2 regions of the Dickeya dadantii NCPPB 898 genome follow, and region 2 is predicted to be linked to the other one. Evidence: predicted binding sites of a transcription regulator. Region 2 holds the regulator's gene; the other holds the start of a gene.
What was found. The regulator PurR, encoded in region 2, represses purine synthesis genes. The targets are predictions, from matches to a motif close to CANGCAAACGTTTGCNTG.
Positions count from the first base shown of each region.

Region 1: purL (phosphoribosylformylglycinamidine synthase) is a predicted target of PurR. The motif match lies at 5,682-5,699, and genes of this name have one in related genera.

Region 1 is NZ_CM001976.1:3,527,789-3,535,197, forward strand. Features, by position in the region: gene DDA898_RS15830 (sensor histidine kinase) at 1-991, opposite strand, end outside; gene purL (phosphoribosylformylglycinamidine synthase) at 1,703-5,587, opposite strand; gene mltF (membrane-bound lytic murein transglycosylase MltF) at 5,865-7,322, shown strand; gene tadA (tRNA adenosine(34) deaminase TadA) at 7,326-7,409, opposite strand, start outside.
Region 2 is NZ_CM001976.1:2,831,845-2,839,253, reverse strand. Features, by position in the region: gene DDA898_RS12930 (MATE family efflux transporter) at 1-1,183, opposite strand, end outside; gene DDA898_RS12925 (riboflavin synthase) at 1,444-2,088, shown strand; gene cfa (cyclopropane fatty acyl phospholipid synthase) at 2,184-3,344, opposite strand; gene purR (HTH-type transcriptional repressor PurR) at 3,763-4,788, opposite strand; gene cydH (cytochrome bd-I oxidase subunit CydH) at 5,175-5,264, shown strand; gene DDA898_RS12910 (C40 family peptidase) at 5,446-6,414, opposite strand; gene DDA898_RS12905 (Grx4 family monothiol glutaredoxin) at 6,746-7,096, shown strand; gene rnt (ribonuclease T) at 7,222-7,409, opposite strand, start outside.

The DNA of each region.
Region 1 (7,409 bases), 700 kb from region 2:
CGATATCCACCTGTTCCAGCCCGGCCGGCGCATCCGCCAGTTTTCGGTTATAGTCGAGCAGTTGTTCAATTAGTTGCTGTAGATGGCGGCTGCTGTTATCGAGAATCGCCACCACCTCTTTCTGGTCAGCCGTTAGCGTGCCAACCACTTCGTCCGCCAGTAGCGCCGCGCCTTCACGCAGACTCGCCAGCGGCGTTTTCAGTTCATGGGACAAGTGGCGCAAAAACTCATGACGTTGCGCTTCCAGCCAGGACAGACGCTCGCTCAGCCAGATGATCCGCTGCGCCAGAGAACGAATCTCCGTCGGCCCCCTGAAGCTGGCGATTCGACCCAACGGACGGCCTTCTCCCAGCCGGTTGATCATGCGCTCTACGCCTTTCACCGGCCCGATAATCATTCGGGTAAACAGCATCACCAACAGCACGCTGACCAGAAACAGCACCAACGCCTGCCAGCCGAAAAAACGGCCTCGCTCGGCAATGTCTTGTTGCAGCTGCTGCCCGCGCGAGAAAATCACTTCGCGGGTTGCCTGCACCATCTGGGCATTCGTGCGGGAGAAAGTATCAAGCACCGTGGCGGACTCCGCCGCCGGACCGTTATTCTGACAACGGATATCCGTCAGTTGCGTCAGGTATTGCCGTAGATTTTGATAATAGGAAGGGTCAGGCAGAATCGGCGCATGGACGTCCAGCATCTGGGAGTACTGCTTGCGCTGGTTTTGATACAGCTGCGATAAGGTTTGATCTCCCAGCACGCAAAACTGACGGTAGCTGCGCTCCATGCTGATGGCCGTGCTGGTCATGGCTTCACTACGCCGGGCGTCGGCCAGCGTAGTGTTATTGATTCCGGCAGCCTGTTCGCTGAGGTGATCCAGACTCTCGTAGGCTTGATAGGCCAGCACCAGCAGCGGCAATAAAACCAGCAGGAATGCCATAATGACCAACTGCCGTAAAGAGCGTGGGAAAAAACGCCAACGTTTCAACGAAATCATATCGTTACCTGCCAGAACAGTCCGCTTGATACATCACTCGCAATAACGCGCCATTGTACGCGTTATCCGCATTACCTCAAAAGCAGACCGTCAGGATCGCGGAAAATCGCACGCAATCATTCCGTGCAGCAATGCAAAATCCGGCGGGAAAGTATGAGTCGGCTCGCAAAATAGCGCCAGGCAGCTTGAAAGCAACGTCGCCAAAAAGCGAAACCCGGTCACACAGTAACTGTCTGACCGGGTCTCTGAATAGGCGGTGCCTCACTCAACGTGTCGCCCGATGTGTGATAAAGCCCAAAGGCAGTTATCAATAAAGCTGGACGATAGGCACCTTATCTTTCGGCATCATTCGGGGCGTTATGAGCATGGTATTGACCTTCACCATACCATCATAACCAGTTGAATGAGCAGCAGCCCCATTATGCACCTGTCGTGCCAATTATCAACAACAAAAAATAAACAACTGAAATATAAATAAAAATAAAATAAAAGGTAATCTAAAAGACGATCTGACTGCCACTTTAGCTCGCTGGAAATTTAGCCTTTTGTCGCTAAAAAAAGACACCCTGATGAACAACAAAAATAGCCATTAAAAATCAAATAGATAAATGTCACCTTTTGGCGACGGATCAACATGGTGTTGTCGTTGATTTGAGACAAAAAAATAAAGGGACCGAAGTCCCTTTATTATCAACACATTAATTTATCGCATTACCCCAACTGACGGCGTGCGTTACGGAACATACGCATCCACGGGCTGTCTTCGCCCCACGTTTCCGGGTGCCAGGAGTTGCTGACCGTACGGAACACACGCTCCGGGTGCGGCATCATCACCGTAGCGCGACCGCTAGCGCTGGTCACCGCGGTGATGCCGTTGGGCGAACCGTTCGGGTTAGCCGGGTAATCTTCCGTGGCCTGACCGTAGTTGTTCACGTAGCGCAGCGCCACCAACTGATGCTGTTCCAGAGCGGCCAGATGGCTGTCGTCACGCACTTCTACGCGGCCTTCACCGTGCGACACGGCGATCGGCATACGGGAACCGGCCATATCCTGCAGGAACAACGACGGGCTGTTGGTCACTTCCACCAGACTGAAACGTGCTTCAAAACGGTCTGATTTGTTGCGCACAAAACGCGGCCAATGCTCCGCCCCCGGAATCAGTTCACGCAGGTTGGACATCATCTGACAGCCGTTACATACGCCCAGCGCCAGTGTTTGCGGACGCAGGAAGAAAGCGGCGAACTCATCGCGTACCCGATCGTTGAACAGGATCGATTTCGCCCAGCCCTCACCGGCGCCCAGCACGTCGCCGTAAGAGAAACCGCCGCAGGCGACCAGCGCCTGGAAGTCCTGTAGGTTACGGCGGCCGGCCAGCAGATCGCTCATATGAATATCAATAGCGTCAAACCCGGCTCGATGGAACGCCGCGGCCATTTCCACATGAGAGTTGACGCCTTGCTCACGCAGTACCGCCACCTTCGGGCGCGCCTGACGGCTGATGAACGGCGCGGCAATGTCTTCGCGCAGGTCAAAGGTCAGCGCCACGTTCAGCCCCGGATCGTTGTCATCGGATTTGGCGTGGTGTTCCTGATCGGCGCACTGCGGGTTATCGCGCAGACGCTGCATTTGCCAGGTGGTTTCTGCCCACCAGTTGCGCAGCGTAGTGCGGCTCTCGTGGTACACCACATCGTCGCCGCTGTGAATGATGAAGTGGTTGCCGGCTTCCGCCTGCCCCAGATAATGCACGCAATCCGCCAGACCATGCTCAGCCAGTACCTGTTCCACTTCGGCACGGCGGGAAGCGTCGATCTGAATGACGGCGCCCAGCTCTTCGTTGAACAGCACCGCCAGCGCATCTTCGCCCATGGAACCGATGTCCGCTTTGACGCCGCAATGCCCGGCAAACGTCATCTCCGCCAGCGTGACCAGCAGGCCGCCGTCTGAACGGTCGTGGTATGCAAGCAGGGCCTGATTCGCCACCAGCGCCTGCATCGCGTTGAAGAACCCCGCCAGTTGCGCCGGATTACGCACATCCGCAGTCTTACGACCCAGTTGGCGATACACCTGCGCCAGCGCCGTAGCGCCCAGCGCGTGATGCCCGGCGCCCAGGTCGATCATCAGCAGCACGTTGTCCTTGTCGGTACGCAACTGCGGCGTGACGGTATGACGCACATCTTCCACGCGGGCAAAGGCGGAAATCACCAACGACAGCGGCGCCGTTACCGACTTGTCTTCGCCGTTTTCCTGCCAGCGGGTTTTCATCGACATAGAGTCTTTACCCACCGGAATGGTCAACCCCAACGCCGGACACAGTTCTTCGCCAACCGCCTTCACCGCTTCATACAGACCAGCGTCCTCGCCCGGATGCCCGGCCGCCGCCATCCAGTTGGCGGACAGTTTCACCCGTTTCAGCTCGCCGATATGCGTCGCCGCAATGTTGGTCAGCGCTTCCCCGACCGCCAACCGCGCCGACGCGGCGAAATTACGCAGCGCCACCGGCGCACGCTCGCCGATGGACATCGCTTCACCGTAATAGCTATCCAGACTGGCGGTCGTCACGGCACAGTCCGCCACCGGAACCTGCCACGGCCCGACCATCTGGTCGCGCGCCACCATCCCGGTTACCGTGCGGTCGCCGATAGTGATCAGGAAGGTTTTCTCGGCCACGGCCGGCAAGTGCAGCACACGCTCAACCGCTTCCGCCAGATAAATGCCTTCACGATTCAACGGCGTGCCTTCCACGTCTTTACGCTCAACATCGCGCAGCATTTTCGGCGTTTTGCCCAGCAACACGTCCAGCGGCATATCGATCGGTTTATTGTTGAAATGGCGATCGTTGAGCGTCAGGTGCTGCTCTTCGGTGGCTTCGCCAATAACCGCGTAAGGCGCGCGTTCACGGCGGCAGATTTCATCAAACAGCGCCAGTTGTTCCGGCGCTACCGCCAGCACATAACGCTCCTGCGATTCGTTACACCAGACTTCCAGCGGGCTCATACCCGGTTCATCATTCAGGATGTCGCGCAGCTCAAAACGACCGCCGCGACCGCCGTCGCTAACCAGCTCCGGCATGGCGTTGGACAGGCCGCCCGCACCGACGTCATGGATAAACAAAATCGGGTTCTGTTCGCCGAGCTGCCAGCAACGGTCGATCACTTCCTGACAGCGACGCTCCATTTCCGGGTTATCGCGCTGTACCGAGGCAAAATCCAGATCCGCGTCAGACTGACCGGAGGTCATGGAAGACGCCGCGCCGCCGCCCAGACCAATGTTCATCGCCGGGCCACCCAGCACGATCAGCTTGGCGCCGATGCTGATTTCACCTTTTTTCACATGCCCGGCGCGAATGTTGCCGATACCGCCCGCCAGCATGATCGGTTTATGGTAGCCACGTACCTCAACGCCGTTATGGCTGTCCACCACTTCTTCATAAGTACGGAAATAACCGGTCAGCGCCGGACGGCCGAATTCGTTATTAAATGCCGCGCCGCCCAGCGGGCCGTCGGTCATGATGTCCAGCGCGCTGACGATACGATCCGGCTTGCCGAAATCCTGCTCCCACGGCTGGATAAACCCAGGAATGCGCAGGTTGGATACCGAGAACCCCACCAGACCGGCTTTCGGTTTTGCCCCCCGCCCGGTAGCGCCTTCATCGCGAATTTCGCCGCCGGAACCGGTCGCGGCGCCCGGCCACGGTGAAATGGCGGTCGGGTGGTTGTGGGTTTCCACCTTCATCAGGATATGCGCGTCTTCCTGATGGTAGCCGTAAGCGCCCTGCGGATCGGCGAAGAAACGGCCGACGGCCGACCCTTCCATCACCGCCGCGTTATCTTTATAGGCGGACAGGACATAGTCCGGCGTATGCTCAAAGGTGTTTTTGATCATCTTGAACAGCGACTTCGGCTGCGTTTCGCCATTGATGACCCAATCGGCATTAAAGATTTTGTGACGGCAGTGCTCGGAATTCGCCTGCGCGAACATGTAGAGTTCGATATCTGTCGGATTGCGTCCCAGTTTGGTAAAGGCATCCAGCAGATAATCCATTTCGTCGTCGGCCAGCGCCAGACCCAGACGCAGGTTAGCTTCTTCCAGCGCGGGACGCCCCTGCAGCAAAATTTCCACCCGTTTCAACGGAGCCGGCTGATGCTGGGAAAACAGCAGATTGGCCTGTTGCAGGTCGTCAAACACGCTTTCCATCATGCGGTCATGAAGCAGCGCGGCCAGTTCCCGCCACTGTGCATCGCTGAGCGTCGGCGCGTGGATGTAAAACGCCAGACCGCGCTCCAGACGACGAATTTTCTGCAAACCGCAATTGTGCGCGATGTCGGTTGCCTTGGAAGACCAGGGAGAAATGGTGCCCGGACGCGGGGTCACCAGAATCAGCCGCCCGGTAGGCTCGTGCTCTGCGAGAGAAGGGCCGTATTTCAGCAGGCGGCTCAGTCGTGACTGCTCGTCATGGTTTAGCGGAGCGTTCACATCGGCGAAGTGGACGTATTCGGCATAAATGTCGCTGACGGGCAGGTGATATTCCTTGCACCGGGCCAACAGTTTATTGATACGAAAAGCCGATAAGGCGGGTGAACCACGCAGTATTTCCATCATCTAAATTTCTCTCGTCTTCGAGGCACCGGAGACAGTGCGTCAGGGCGCTACAGGGGGGAAACGCGCGCTATTATAGAGAATAGTGGCGCGCGACGAAACCGTTTGCGTAGCGATTGTTAAACATTGAGAGAACCTTGCGGTTAAACAGTAGACAAACTAATAACAGTTGCACACTGGCGGTTTGTTAAGCAAAATGCCCCCCGACTCTGGGACAGATGCATAAGAAACTGCCGTTACAGACAGACAGGCCAACCGGCCGCCGAGAGACAACTCATTGAAGCGTTTAACGATAAATTATGTTTTCATCGGGGTGATCGCTTTGCTGTTGACGCTGGCACTGTGGCCAAATATTCCCTGGCGCAGTCACCAGGATGTTCAGCTAAGGCAAATCCTTTCACGTGGCGAGCTGCGCATCAGCACCGTTACCTCTCCGCTGACCTATACGCTCAGCAACGGTTCCCCCACCGGACTGGACTACGAACTGGCCAAACGATTCGCCGACTACCTCGGCGTGCGGCTGGTGGTATCGGTGCGCCAAAACGTCGACGATCTGTTCAGCGATCTGGATAACGACAATGCCGACCTGCTGGCCGCCGGCCTGATTTATAACCGGGAGCGCCTGAGCCGTTTCCGGGCCGGTCCTTCCTATTATTCTGTGTCGCAGCAACTGGTCTATCGCATGGGTACGGCTCGCCCCAGCGCGCTGGACAAGTTACAGGGCAAACTGGCCGTATTGTCCGGCTCGGCGCACGCTGCGACGCTGCGCGATTTCAAAGCCGGTAAATACCCGCAACTGAGTTGGGAGGTCGCCACCGACTTGTCCGAACTGGACTTACTAAAGCAGGTGGCGGAAGGAAAACTGGATTACACCATCGCCGACTCAATCAACATCGGCCTGATGCAGCGTATTCACCCGCAGTTGGCGGTGTCGTTCGACCTCAGCGACGAAGAGCCGGTTACCTGGTATATGCGGCAAAACCATGACGATAGTCTCTCCGCCGCGCTGCTCGACTTCTTCAGTCAAACGATGGAAGACGGCACCCTCGCCCGTCTGGAAGAGAAATATCTCGGGCATGTCGGCGAGTTCGACTATGTGGATACCACTACCTTCCTCAGCGCCATCGACAATACGCTGCCGGGCCTGCGCCCACTGTTCGAGAAATACGCCAGAGAGATCGACTGGAAACTGCTGGCGGCCATTTCATATCAGGAATCGCACTGGAACCCGCTGGCGACCTCGCCGACCGGGGTGCGCGGCTTGATGATGCTAACCCGCAATACCGCTGACAGCCTGGATGTGGTGGACAGGCTCAACCCGGAAGAAAGCATCCGCGGCGGCGCCAGATACCTGAATCAGATGATGCAGCAGGTGCCGGCAACCATCCCGACGGACGAACGCATCTGGTTTGCGCTAGCCGCCTATAACATGGGGTACGCCCATATGATGGATGCCCGTAAACTGACGGAAAAACAGAAAGGCAATCCGGACAGTTGGGCCGACGTCAAGATACGTCTGCCGATGTTGAGCCAGAAACGCTATTACGCCCAGACCGCCAACGGTTACGCCCGCGGTCAGGAGGCTTACAACTACGTGGAAAACATCCGGCGCTACATGGTCAGCCTGGTCGGGTATCTCTCGGAGAAAGAAAGCCGGGCGTTGCAACAGCAACTGGCCGCCAGCGCTTACCCCGCCGTACCACCGGAACAGTTAACCGCCAATCCTTCCCGCTGACGCTCAGTCTGACGAATCGCGTTCTGCAGAGCGCGCGTCACGCTGCTGCTGGCGACGCATACGGAAAAAACGACTCAACAGCTCAGA
Region 2 (7,409 bases):
AGGCGATAAAGGTGATAAAGAAAATGGCACGGGTATCTTTGTAACCGCGCAGCACGCCGCTGCCAATAGTCTGCACCGCGTCGGAAACCTGGTAAACCGCCGCCAACAGCATCAGGTGCGAGGCCATCGCCACCACATCCGGGTTTTTGTTGTACAGCATGGCGATGGGTTCACGCAGCGTGATGGTAAAGATAGCCGTACACATCGCCAGCAACACGCCGGTGGCGATGCCGGTACGTGCCGCCACCCGGGCGGCTTCCACCGAGCCTTCGCCCAGCCGATGACCGACGCGAATGGTGGCGGCGACGCCGACAGACAGCGGCAACACGAACATCAGCGAGCTGAAGTTAAGCGCGATCTGGTGGCCCGCCACATCCACCACCCCGAGCGGCAACACCAGCAGCGCGACAATCGCAAACAACGTCACTTCGAACAGCAACGCCAGCGCGATGGGCAACCCCATGCCTGACAGGCGCTTGAGTACGGCCCAATCCGGCTTTAATTGGGTTTTGAACTGACGAATATCTTTCAGCCAATAGGCGTGGCGGGAATAGGCCGCCATCATCAACATCATCATCCAGTATACGGAGGCGGTCGCCACCCCGCAGCCGACGCCGCCTAACTCCGGCATACCGAGCTTACCGTGAATGAAAACGTAGTTGATGGGAATGTTGATTAGCAGACCGATAAACCCGATCACCATCCCCGGCTGGGTTTTGGACAATCCTTCACACTGGCTGCGCAGCACCTGGTAGAACAGATAGCCGGGGACGCCCCATAGCAGCGCGTGCAGGTATTTCACTGCCTTGTCGGCCAGTTCCGGCGCACCGTCGTGCATCAGGTTAATGACGTATTTCCCCTGATAGAGCACGACCATGGTCAGGATGGAGATAGCCGCCGCCAGCAAAAACGCCTGCTGAGTCTGATGCGCGATGCGGTCGCGGCGTCCGGAGCCGTTGAGGTTAGCCACTACCGGCGTCAGCGCCATCAGCAAACCGTGACCGAACAGGATCGCCGGCAGCCAGATGGACGTGCCCACCGCCACCGCCGCCATATCGGTGGCGCTGTAGGAGCCTGCCATGATGGTATCCACCACACCCATTGAGGTTTGCGACACTTGCGCGATGATGACCGGAATAGCCAGCGCCAGCAAATGGCGGGCTTCTGATAAGTACTTCTGCACGAAAACACCTTCCTAAAGCAGGATGGAGAGAGACCTCTAATACAAGAGAGAAAGGCAATCATCCTTTATTTATGCAAAAAAAGATGAAGCATTGTAACGATTTGCCAACGGTAAACCAATGGCCGGCTGACCAAGAGTGATCCCGTTTGGTTTTCCTGAGGATATGGTGCAAACTGCCAGACATTAGTGAACGTTGTCTCTCCCGAGCGCAGACTCGCCGCGTTCACGTTTATTACTGATCAGGAGGCAAGACCAGCACCATGTTTACCGGTATTGTTCAGGGCACGGCGACCGTCGTGTCGATTGATGAAAAACCCAATTTTCGCACTCATGTCGTTCAACTGCCCACCGAACTGTTGCCGGGGCTGGAAACTGGAGCTTCCGTCGCGCACAACGGCTGCTGCCTGACCGTCACCCAAATCGATGGCGACCGGGTGAGTTTTGACCTGATCAAGGAGACGCTGCGACTGACTAATCTGGGTGCAGTCAACGTCGGCGATCGGGTTAATGTGGAGCGCGCCGCTAAATATGGCGATGAAATCGGCGGGCATGTGATGTCCGGCCATATTATGTGTACGGCGGAGATCGTCAAAATCCTGACGTCGGAAAATAATCACCAGATCTGGTTCCGGTTGTCTGATGAATCGCAGATGAAATATGTGCTGCACAAAGGCTTCATCGGCATTGACGGCATCAGTCTGACGGTGGGGGAGGTGACCCGCAGCCGTTTTTGCGTGCATCTGATTCCGGAAACGCTCCAGCGCACGACGCTGGGTCAGAAACGGCTGGGCGATCGCATCAATATCGAAATCGACCCGCAAACCCAGGCCATCATCGATACAGTCGAGCGCGTCCTGGCGCGTCAGGCGCAGCAGGCTGCTGCACAGGCGGAGCAGGGCGAATAAGCACTTTCTTCCCTGGCACGTTCTCCCATCATGAAAACCGGCAGCCTGGCTGCCGGTTTTTTGCTATCGGGATGTGGATTCGCCGGGGGCCAGGATTATCTGGGGACTCGCAAGCCGCCCTCTACACCGCCCACACTGAATACTATTTGCCAGAGTTGGAGATCACGTGCGCGAAACGCGCCGGCACAGGCGTTGAGGTAGTAGCAGAACATCCTATGGAAGCGATCGGAGTAACGTTCTGACAACGTTGGCCAGTGTTGCTGGAAACGATCATACCAGGCCATTAGCGTACGATCATAGTCTGCGCCGAAATTGTGCCAGTCTTCCATCACCAGATAGGGTTCGCTGGCCTGGGCGATATGCTTTATTGAAGCCACGCAGCCGTTGGGGAAGATGTACTTGTCGATCCAGGCGTCTACATTTAGTCTGGCGTTGTTCGATCCGATGGTATGCAACAGAAACAGGCTGGTGGATTTGAGGTTTTTTCTCACTATCTGGAAAAGGGTATCGTAATTTTTCGGGCCGACATGCTCAAGTAGGCCAACAGCAGTGATACGATCGAACTGCCAGTTCATATCGTTCATATCGCGATAGTCCTGCAGCAGAATAGTGACATCCAGATCCTGACAGCGCTGCTGTGCCAGCGTCTGCTGTTCGCGGGATATGGTAACGCCGGTGACGCTGACGCCGTAATGGCGGGCGGCAAATTCCGCCAGCCCGCCCCAGCCACAGCCGAGATCCAGCAGAGTCATGCCGCGACGCAACTGCAGCTTTTCGCAAATCAGGCGCAGCTTGTCTTGCTGCGCCTGTTCCAGCGTTTCGGCCTGTTTCCAGTAACCGCAAGTGTATTGCATGTAGGGGTCGAGCATCATGGTGAAAAGATCATTACCGAGGTCGTAGTGCTCCTTGACCACGAGCCGGGCCCGGCGGCGAGACTGCCGGTTGGTCAGCCGTGCCATCAGGATCCGTAGCGTATCTTGCCAACTGTGAGGAAGCCGTTTTTCCAGTCCGGCACTTAACACGCGGTGGAAAAATATGTCCAGCCGTTCACATTCCCACCAGCCATCCATATAACTTTCGCCCAATCCTAGCGAGCCTTCACGTAGTATGCGTTTGTACATACCGGGATTTTTGACCTGAATATCAAACGGGCGTGAACCGTTAATGACGATGTCGGCAGCCGATAGCATTTCATTGACAATCCGGAACCAGGATAGGTTAGCTGCATCCAGCTCCTCCACATAAGATAAACTCATAACTTCTCCCTACCTTGCCGGAAAATACCTGTGCAAGGAACACATTAGACAAATGTACCCACAGAGGGCATTCGGTGGACTCAATCCATCGTCAGCCCTTGGATGTCCCAGAGGAAATAAGAGAAAAGCGGTACGAAAGGCGTCTATCCCTGGCCGTAAGAAAAAGATGCGGCGGTCAACAGACCGTATAGAAACGAAGGCGATGCGTGATGCCGAAAGCATCGTCTGCTCATAATTATTGTCGTTAAAGACAGTGAGGAGTGTATGACTGCTTTAACCCGACGACAAGAATTCGTTGGGTTAAAGCAGCACGTTAAGTCATGTGTTCAGCTGCGATAGCACGCGTCGTCGCCATGTGTGGCGCGGGATGCCGCCTGATTGAAGAGCCAAACCGAGATATAACAGAATCGTCTGAATTTTAACGACGGTAATCGAGGAACGGGCCGTCGGCGACGGAGCGGCGTTCGATCAGGGTCGGATGCACTTCGATGGTCTGGGCTTCCTCACGTTTGCTGGTAATGCGGTCGAGCAACATGGAAAACGCCGCCTGCCCCAGCCGCTCCTTGGGCTGGTGAATGGTGGTCAGCGCCGGGGTAAAATACCGGGAGTGACGAACATTGTCATAACCGATCACCGAAATATCCTGCGGTACGCGCAGCCCCAGCTCGTCGGCGGCGCAAATGGCGCCCATCGCCATGATGTCGCCGCCGCAGAATACCGCCGTCGGCCGCTGTTTCTGGGCCAGAATCTGGTGCATCGCTTTGTAGCCGGATTCCGGTTCGAAGTCGCCCTGAACCACCCATTCTTCCCGTAGCGGAATGTCGGCTTCTTTCAACGCTTTCAGGAACCCCAGGTAACGCCCGCTGCCGGTATTGCGCCCCTGAGAACCGGGAATGGCGCCGATGTCGCGGTGGCCGCGCTCAATCAGGTAACGTCCGGCCATATAGCCGCCGGCAAAGGCGTTATCGATGATGGTATCGGTAAAATCGCTGTGGGCTTCGCCCCAGTCCATCACCACCATCGGGATATGGCGGTAATCCTCCAGCATGGACAGCAGTTCCGGCGGATATTCGGCGCACATCACCAACAGGCCGTCGACTCGTTTTTGCGCCAGCATGGAAAGGTAGGCGCGCTGTTTGTCCTGATTATTATGGGAGTTGCACAGGATCAGCGTGTAGCCTCTGGCGTAGCAGCTGTTTTCCACCGCTTCGATGATTTCGGCGAAATAGGGCGCCTCGCTGGATGTCGCCAGCAGGCCGATGGATTTGGTGTGGTTGACTTTCAGGCTGCGGGCCACTGCACTCGGCGAATAATGCAATTCATCGATGGCCGCGCGCACCGCAGCCTTGGTCTCTTCGGCGACGAAACGTGTTTTATTGATCACGTGTGATACGGTTGTGGTCGAAACGCCCGCGCGTTTTGCCACATCTTTGATCGTTGCCATCTAAAGTGACTCCTGAACTCATCTGTTACAGTAGGTTGTCTGTTACAGCAGTAAATATGTTGTTAATCGTTTGCCTGCGTGAATTCATCTCCTGCCGGACAACAAGGCAACATTTCAGGAGGAGACATGCCGAGGTGTGTAGCTTGAGGGGAGGGCTGACGCTTCGACCAACGCAGTGTATACAGTAAACTGCGGATTTTGGCCGATTTAGAGCAAAAGTGGAAGAGGCAATTCGTTTTATCTCTGTGACGCAGAAAGCGGTTTTTTGACGCCGCTCGGGTGATAATACACCTATGCTTTATGATGTTTCCCCACCTGCCGGGATCGGGGTTTGATTCAGACATGACGGGATGACGGCGATCATCGGTCACATACAGGAGAATACTATGGATACTAATTTGAAAATGTCGCTGTTCACCACAGTGGCTTCACTGGCAGTGATCATCATCTTTAGTCTGAGCGCGGTGCTGAACTGACGGCGTGGCGCTAACGGCGCCTGGATCGTCAGCGACACATTCGTCGCTGTCAACGGCAGGTACCAGAAAACGGCTATCGAAAAATAAAAAGGGGCGCGATGCCCCTTTTGCCGTATTTGGATAGCGTCATTCCAGCGGAAGCGCTTTAACGCATGGTAATTGTTTAACGCATGGTAATTGTTTAACGCATCGTCTTCGGCGTGACCACGCGACGGGCGCCGACGTAATGATCCTGCCAGTAGTCTTCGCTCAGCTTGCTGATTTTGATATCAGCGCCGGAACGCGGCGACTGGATGAAACGACCATTGCCGAGATAGACGCCTACATGGTCGGCAGCACCGCGGTTGGTTATCCGAAAGAACACCAGGTCGCCGCTTTCCAGTTCGCTTTTCTTGATAGGCGCGGCGTCGCGCAGATGGAACATCTCATTGGCGGTACGCGGAATCGTGATTTTCACCACATCTTTATAAGCGTAATACACCAGCCCGCTGCAATCGAAACCGGAGTAGGGGGTCGCACCGCCCCAGTGGTAGGGTTTGCCGATCTGGCTCATCAGCTTGTTCATGGCGGTCAGTTTGGCATGCTGATAGCGCTTTTGGTGAGCGGCGCTGATGGTCAGCGAGGCTTTATCTTGCTTGCCTTTTTTGCTCTTGCCGTGTGGTGATAGGGTAGCGGTTTCGTCGACGGCGGCAGGTTTGCCTTTTTTATTTGCCGTTTTGGCAATAACGGTTTCATGCGTCTTGTGACTGCTCTTCGCCTGTGCCGGAGCGTCCTTTTTCGTGGTTTTGCCGGCTGGCGTTTTAGCCTGCACGCTTTTTTCCTGCGTCGGTTTCTTGCTGGTTGCGTGGGCTGAGGTCGTGGTTGTCACCGGTTTTTTATCGTTGTGCGGTTTGACGTTTTTATCGTGAGCGGCGGTGGGTTTGGCAGGCGCGGTTTTGGCGGTTTTTTCCGGCTTTTTGTCATGAGTGGGCGCCGCACCCTTTTTGGTATTTTTAGCAACCTTGCTTTTTTTGGATTCCTCAATAGCTTTATTCGCCGTTTCCACGCCGGTTTTGCGCGGAAAAACCGCAGCGCTATGTGGATTAGCCTGTGCCAGGTTAAAAAACAGGTTACTGAAAAATAATAAAAAGAGCGTAATAAATAAACGCATGATAATTCTGACCGAATGTTGTCCTCAATCGTTCAATCTTTACAGTATTCCCGAAAATGACCTGATAAAAAAGTGGGGAATAAGGCATTGTTACTACAAAATAGTGAGAAAACGTTAACAACGATGCCTGCTGCTTAATTATCAGCCGATTCGGTGCTGTTTTGTTCTGGCTGACGCTCAGCTGGATAAAACCCTACAAAAGATAGCGTTTTTTTGTGGCCGTCGCTATCGTTAGAATACAAAGCAACAGAAGCGGCACGGCACGGTATGCCGCGAGTCATATGAACAGCCGTTGACGGGCTGCTCATCACGCCCTTGAGGAAGCAATAAAATGACGACAACGACACTTGAAAAAATTCAGCTTCAGATCGCTGAAAACCCGATTCTGCTGTACATGAAAGGCTCGCCCAAATTGCCGAGCTGTGGTTTTTCTGCCCAGGCGGTCCAGGCGTTGTCGGCGTGTGGCGAGCGTTTTGCCTATGTGGATATTCTGCAAAACCCGGATATCCGCGCCGAATTGCCCAAATACGCCAACTGGCCGACTTTCCCGCAGCTGTGGGTGGATGGCGAATTGGTCGGCGGCTGCGACATCGTGATTGAGATGTACCAGCGTGGCGAACTGCAGCAACTGATTAAAGAAACCGCCGACAAATACCGCTCCCAGCAGGCGGAACAGCAGTAATCCTTCTCTCTATCAGGCAGCCCGGCATCAGGCAGCCCGGCGCTGCCTGATATCGTTTTAATCGTTACGATTATGATGCTTTGATGCCGCAGGGTATTGGCACGACCACCGGTGTTCGCGCCGGCTTACCCTTCACTGCCGACGGCCAGCGGCGTTTCGGTATCGGTTCCTGAGGCCAGCGGCCAGCCGCCCATGCGCTTCCAGCGATTGACCAGTTCACAAAACAGCTGCGCTGTCTGTTCGGTGTCATAGAGCGCTGAGTGCGCCTGGCTGGCGTCGAACGGGATCTCCGCTGCAATACAGGCTTTGGCCA